Linked DNA regions of Rhodospirillum rubrum ATCC 11170. The main gene of each other region encodes a partner of the protein of the gene in region 2 in a complex. Links are inferred from orthologs where the notes say so. Each region holds a gene or a part of one and is shown on either strand. Other genes may lie near its edges.

Evidence for each region. The genes of interacting proteins can lie anywhere in the genome.
Region 1: the proteins of uvrB (region 2) and RRU_RS07970 are in contact, whole or in part, in a crystal structure (PDB 7EGT), measured with the Thermus thermophilus proteins. The link is inferred for Rhodospirillum rubrum ATCC 11170 from one-to-one orthologs. Residues at the interface, in WP_096411307.1 of Thermus thermophilus: Glu23, Leu25, Arg26, Asp27, Gly28, Glu29, Arg30, Phe31, Arg55, Glu326, Asp327, Phe328, Glu379, Ser382, Gln383, His398, Gly400, Arg401; in WP_096412145.1 of Thermus thermophilus: His654, Arg656, Phe657, Gln666, Asp668, Glu669, Lys680, Arg681, Leu682, Ser683, Lys685, Tyr686, Ala687.

The regions. Positions count from the first base shown.
Region 1 is NC_007643.1:1,808,559-1,811,731, reverse strand. The notes cover bases 1-2,999. They hold RRU_RS07970 (ATP-dependent helicase), read right to left. Parts: upstream 2,654-2,999; coding sequence 347-2,653; downstream 1-346. Other genes in these bases: RRU_RS07965 (HigA family addiction module antitoxin), read left to right, coding at 2,831-2,999; RRU_RS07975 (hypothetical protein), read left to right, coding at 1-163. In the rest of the region: more of RRU_RS07965, read left to right, coding at 3,000-3,173. UniProt on the Escherichia coli protein: A helicase with DNA-dependent ATPase activity. Unwinds DNA duplexes with 3'-5' polarity. Translocates on single-stranded DNA with 3'-5' polarity. Initiates unwinding more efficiently from a nicked substrate than double-stranded DNA.
Region 2 is NC_007643.1:1,334,686-1,337,781, forward strand. The notes cover bases 1-2,922. They hold uvrB (excinuclease ABC subunit UvrB), read right to left. Parts: upstream 2,573-2,922; coding sequence 428-2,572; downstream 1-427. Other genes in these bases: RRU_RS05910 (anthranilate synthase component I family protein), read right to left, coding at 1-411; RRU_RS05920 (TrkH family potassium uptake protein), read left to right, coding at 2,837-2,922. In the rest of the region: more of RRU_RS05920, read left to right, coding at 2,923-3,096. UniProt on the Escherichia coli protein: The UvrABC repair system catalyzes the recognition and processing of DNA lesions. A damage recognition complex composed of 2 UvrA and 2 UvrB subunits scans DNA for abnormalities.

The sequences.
Region 1 (3,173 bases), 470 kb from region 2 along the record:
AAGCGCGTCGCCGCCGGGCCTGCTCGATTTCCTTGATGCCGCCGAACGCGCCACCGCCACCGGCCAGACACCGGAAGACCGGGAACTGCTGGGACTGACCGAATGGGCCGAGCGCCTGTTTGAAGAAGCGCGCCGACCACCGCCGCGGTTGCGCACGGCCTAAGCGGGTCACGTCCCCGCAAAGAAAGACCCAAAGACCGCAGAGGGCACCTTTCTTCAGAGGGCCCCTCTCTTACGCTCGCCGGCAGGAAAACCGTCGCGCGTCCAGCCATGGTCATCCGCCGCCTGATTGCCGGGCGGCGGGGTGTTGGCTTTGGCTCAAACGCCCCAAAAGGGCGGGCGATCCTTACGTGCCCTCGGCTTTGCGGACGAATCCCCCCATCACCTTCTTGATGCCAGCCTTATCGAAATCGATCTCCAGCCGGCCCTGATCGGCGGCCAGAACGGTTCCCCCACCGAATTTATCGTGGAACACCCGGTCCCCGGGGCGAAGGCTCGGCTGGTCGTCGCCGCTGCGGTCGCGGGTTTGCCACGGGGTGTCGCCCGCCGCCGGCACGCGGGCCGGCGCGGCGTTGCCCCAGCCACCGCCCCAGCTTCCCGGACCGCCCAGCCGCCCCCAGCCGCCGGGCGCGTCGGCATAGCCTTGAGCGCCCGAGCCGTAAACGCCGCTGGCGCTGTCGCGTTCGACCACCTCAGGCGGCAGTTCGTCGATGAAGCGGCTGGGCAGGCAGGCCCGCCATTCGTTATAGACCCGGCGGTTGGCGACGAAGCTGATGATCGCCCGTTTGCGCGCCCGGGTCAGCCCGACATAGGCCAAGCGCCGCTCCTCCTCCAGGGCCTCGGCGCCGTTTTCGTCGAGGGCGCGGCGGTGGGGGAAAATCTCCTCCTCCCAGCCGGGCAGGAAGACCGTATCGAATTCCAGGCCCTTGGCCGCATGCAGCGTCATCAGGGTCACCGCGTCCTCGGTGGCGCGGGCCTCGTTGTCCATGACCAGCGACACATGCTCCAGGAAGGCGCCCAGGCTTTCGAATTCCTTCAGCGCCGAAACCAGTTCCTTGAGGTTTTCCACCCGGCCTTGGGCATCGGGCGATTTATCCTTGCGCCACATCTCCAGATAGCCGCTTTCATCAAGCACCGTCCCGCAGAGTTCGTCGGGCGCCATGGCATCGGCCAGGGACCGCCAGCGCCCCATGTCGTCGAGGAAAGCGCGCAAGGCCTTGCGGGCCTGGGGCCGCAACTCGTCGGTCTCGATCGCCTCGCGGGCGGCGCGCATCAGGCTGATCGAGGCCATCCGCGATGCCCGCATCAGCGTCTGCAGACTGGCATCGCCAAGGCCGCGGCGCGGCAGATTGATAATGCGCTCGAAGGCCAGGCTGTCGTCGGGTTGGGCGACCAGACGCAGATAGGCGATGGCGTCGCGGATTTCCTGGCGCTCGTAGAAACGCGCGCCGCCGACCACCCGATAGGGGACGCCGGCCAGGATCAACCGCTCTTCGAAGGCGCGGGTCTGAAAGCCGGCACGCACCAGCACCGCCATGCCGTTCAGGCGATCGCCGGCGCGTTGGCGGGTCTCGATGTCATCGACGACCCGGCGCGCCTCCTCCTCGCCATCCCACAGCCCGCGCACGATCACCGCGTCGCCGGCCTCGTCGCCCTCCCCCGCCCGCAGATCCTTGCCCAGCCGCCCCTTGTTATGGCGGATCAGGCCGCTGGCGGCGGCCAGAATGGTCGGCGTCGAGCGATAATTGCGTTCCAGGCGCACCACCGTCGCCCCGGGGAAATCGGCCTCGAAGCGCAAGATGTTGCCAACCTCGGCGCCGCGCCAGGAATAGATCGACTGATCGTCATCGCCAACGCAGCAGATATTGCCATGGCCGCGCGCCAGCAGGCGCAGCCACAGGTATTGGGCGACGTTGGTATCTTGATACTCATCGACCAGGATGTAGTGAAACATCTTGGAATAATCGGCCAGAACATCGGGATGCTTGGTGAAGATGGTCAGGCAGTGCAGCAGCAGATCGCCGAAATCGGCGGCGTTCACCACCGCCAGCCGTTGTTGATACTGCTTGTACAGATCAACCGCCCGTCCGCCCGCATACTCCCGCCCGCCGTCGCCGGCGGGAACCGCCTCGGGCAGCAGCCCCTTGTCCTTCCAGCGCTGGATCAGCCCCATCCCCGCCTGGGGCGTCCATTTCTTGGTATCGATCCCCTCGGCTTCCAGGATCTGCTTGAGCAGGCGCAGTTGATCGTCGGCATCAAGAATGGTGAAACCCGAGCGCAAGCCGACCAAATCGCCGTGACGGCGCAGCATGCGCACGCCCAGGGCATGGAAAGTGCCAAGCCACACCTGTTCGGCCATGGGGCCGATCATCGCCCCGGCGCGCTCGCGCATCTCGCGGGCGGCGCGGTTGGTGAAGGTCACCGCCAGCACCTGCCAGGGCCGCACCGGCCGGGTGGCCAGGATCTGGGCGAGGCGGGCCGTCAGCACCCGGGTCTTGCCGGTCCCCGCCCCCGACAGCACCAGCACCGGGCCATCGGTGGTGGTGACGGCAGCGCGCTGCTCGGGATTAAGGCCGGCAAGCCACGGCGGCTCGGCTCCCTGGAAACGGGGGGCGGGAGGCGACGGCTCGTCAAGCTCGAAGGGATCGTCCATGGCACCGTAATCATGAAAACAGGGGGAGCGGGGTTTCCCCCACAATAGGCAGGCGGGGCGCCCAACGAAAGCCCCACGGCCCGTCGCGCCACCGATTGCGCCGGGAAGACCGCAAGCGAGCTTGCGCGAAAGGCCGGCTCGGCTATTCTACCCCTACCTTAGGAACCGGAGGAGCCGATGTCCGCGCCGGACGACAAACCACATCATCCGGGGGAAACCCTGGCGCGGCGGTTCATGGAGCCCAACCGCCTTGGCATCAATCAGCTTGCCCGGGCCCTGGCGGTGCCGCCCAATCGCATCAGCGCCATTTTATCGGGGCAGCGCTCGATCACCGCCGATACGGCCTTGCGGCTGGCCCGGTTTTTCGACACCACAGCGCTTTATTGGATGAACCTGCAGGCGCGCTATGATCTGGCGCTGACCCAGCAGGTCCTGGGCGAGGAATTGCGTACCACGCTGTCCACCCTGAAGGACCACCAACGCACGCCTTTGGATAATTCCCCGGTGGCCGAAACCGCCC
Region 2 (3,096 bases):
GCAGTCATAGACGCCCAGGGTCATCGCCGGCAGGGCCAGCCGATCGGCCGGGGCGGGGGCCAGCCGTTCCAGCCAAGCACCCAGGCCGTAACCAAGGACACCGCATAGGCCGGTGGCGAAGGGCACCGGGCAAGCGACGGGCTCGTCCTCGGCGATTTCGGCCAGGGTGGCGGCGAGAACGGCGAAGGGATCGCCGGCGACCGGCCGGCTATCGACCCGGACCGTGGTGTCATCGGCGGTGATCACCCGCCAGGGATCGGCGCAGAGATAGCTGTAACGGCCGCGATCCTCGTCGCCCGCGCCGGGATCGGCGGCGGCGCTGTCGAGAAAGGCGAAGACCGGATCCTTGGCCAAGGCCGGGACCAGGGTCAGCGGGTCGGCAAAGGCGATGGGGCGGATATGAAGGGACAAGGGCTGCGGCTTCTTTTCACCTTTTGCCCTTGCGACCACGGCCCTTGGCCGCTGCCCCCCGGCCTTTGGCGACGGCGGCGCGCAAGGGGATGGCGGCTTCGGCAAGGCCGGTCGCCCCGGCGTCTCCGGGCAGGCCAAGGTCCAGCGCCTCCAGGCGGCGGATCTCGTCGCGCAGGCGGCCGGCCTCCTCGAATTCCAGATCGGCGGCGGCGGCGCGCATGCGTTTGTCGAGATCGGCGAGATGCTCGCGCAGGGATTTGCCGACCAGTTGGTTGTCGCCCGATACCCCGGTGGTCACGGTGACGTAGTCTTTTTCGTAAACGCTGCTGAGAACATCGGAAATGCGCGAGCGCACGGTTTCCGGGGTGATGCCATGGGCGGCGTTGTAGTCTTGCTGACGCTGGCGGCGGCGGCTGGTTTCCTCGATGGCGAAGGTCAGGGAATCGGTCATCTTGTCGGCATAAAGGATCACCCGGCCGCCAACGTTACGGGCGGCGCGGCCGATGGTCTGGATCAGCGAGGTGCGCGAGCGCAGGAAGCCTTCCTTATCGGCGTCCAAGATCGCCACCAGGGCGCATTCGGGGATATCAAGGCCCTCGCGCAGCAGGTTGATGCCGACCAGCACATCGAAGGCGCCCAGCCGCAGGTCGCGGATGATCTCGATCCGCTCCAGGGTTTCGATGTCGGAGTGCATGTAGCGCACCCTTACCCCCTGTTCGGTCAGATATTCGGTCAGATCCTCGGACATGCGCTTGGTCAAGGTGGTGACCAGCACCCGTTCGCCGCGCGCCGCGCAGGCCTTGACCTCGCCCAGCAGATCGTCGACCTGGGCCTCGACCGGGCGGATGATGCAGACCGGATCGACCAGACCGGTGGGGCGGATCACCTGTTCGGCGACGACGCCGCCGGTGCGTTCAAGTTCCCAGCGCCCCGGGGTGGCCGAAACGAAGATCGACGGCGGGCGCATGACGTCCCATTCCTCGAACTTCAGCGGCCGGTTATCAACGCAGGACGGCAGGCGGAAGCCGAATTCCGCCAGCACGCTTTTGCGATTGAAGTCGCCGCGGAACATGCCGCCGATCTGCGGCACGGCGACGTGGCTTTCATCGACGAACAGCAAGGCGTCCTCGGGCAGGTATTCGAACAGGGTCGGCGGCGGATCGCCGGGGCGGCGTCCGGTCAGATGGCGTGAGTAGTTCTCGATGGACTTGCAGTGGCCGGTCGCCTCGATCATCTCCAGATCGAAGGTGGTGCGCTGCTCCAGGCGCTGGGCCTCAAGCACCTTGCCCTGGTCGTAAAAGCGGGCGAGCGTTTCCTTGAGCTCGGCCTTGATCGTGCGCACCGCCTGGGACAGCGCCGGGCGGGGGGTGACATGGTGGCTGGCCGGATAGACGGTGACTTCGTCGAGGCTGGCGGTGATCTCGCCGGTCAAGGGATCGAATTCGCGCACGGATTCGATCTCGTCCCCCCACAGGCTGACCCGCCAGGCGCGGTCCTCATAGTGGGCGGGGAAGATCTCCACCGAATCCCCGCGCACCCGGAACATACCCCGGGTGAAGGCGATGTCATTGCGGGTGAACTGCAGCTCGACCAGCGCCTTGAGCAGATCGGCGCGCGGCAGCGTCGTTCCCACCTTGATGGGGATGATCATCCGGGAATAGGACTCGACCGAGCCGATACCATAGATGCACGAGACCGAGGCGACGATGATGACATCGCGGCGTTCAAGCAGGGCGCGGGTGGCGGCGTGGCGCATCCGGTCAATCTGCTCGTTGATGCTGGAGTCTTTTTCGATATAGGTATCGGTGCGCGGAACATAGGCTTCGGGCTGGTAATAGTCGTAATAGCTGACGAAATACTCGACGGCGTTGTCGGGAAAGAAATTCTTGAACTCGCCGTAAAGCTGGGCGGCCAGGGTTTTGTTGGGGGCGAGGATCAGGGTCGGCCGGCCCATCTCGGCGATGACCTGGGCCATGGTGAAGGTCTTGCCCGAGCCGGTGACGCCCAGCAGCACCTGATCGCGGTCTTGGGCGGCCAGACCCCGCAACAGCTCGGCGATGGCCTGGGGCTGATCGCCGGCGGGCTGATAGTCGCTGGCCAGACGAAACTCGGCGCGGGGGCCAGCGGGCGGGCGCTCGAACAGGGGGAGAAGCATGGTCATGGCCCTTAAGATAAGCCGCCCGCCCGGGCTTGACCAGGGGGGCGCGCCGTCCGTCATCGCTCCCTTTTTCGACCCATTTCAAAAGGACCGCCACAGCGCCCGGCTTGCCAAATCGTCCCGGGCCTGCCTTATGATCGCCACGCTGAAGGGGGCGGGCGGCGTCGATCGAGGTGATCGACGGGGGTTCGCCCCCTACGACCTCCGGCGCCGCGCGGCGCGGGGGGCGGTTTTTTCGCGCGGTCGCAAGCCTGGGAAGGAAACGGAATGAGCCTGAGGGGAAGCCAACTCGGCACCAGCCGGGGCCTGATGCTGGGGGGGATCGATCTCGCCCCGGTGCTGATGGTCCTTGGGCTGCTGCTGTCGGGCCTCGGGCTCTCGATGCTGGCGCCGGCCTTGGTCGATCTGGTGGTTGAAAACCGCGACTGGCGGGCGTTCCTCGGCTCTTCGGTGATCACGCTGTTTTGCGGGATGATGCTGACCCTGGCCAATTGGCGGATGCCGCTGCGCTTCAATATCCGCCAGGG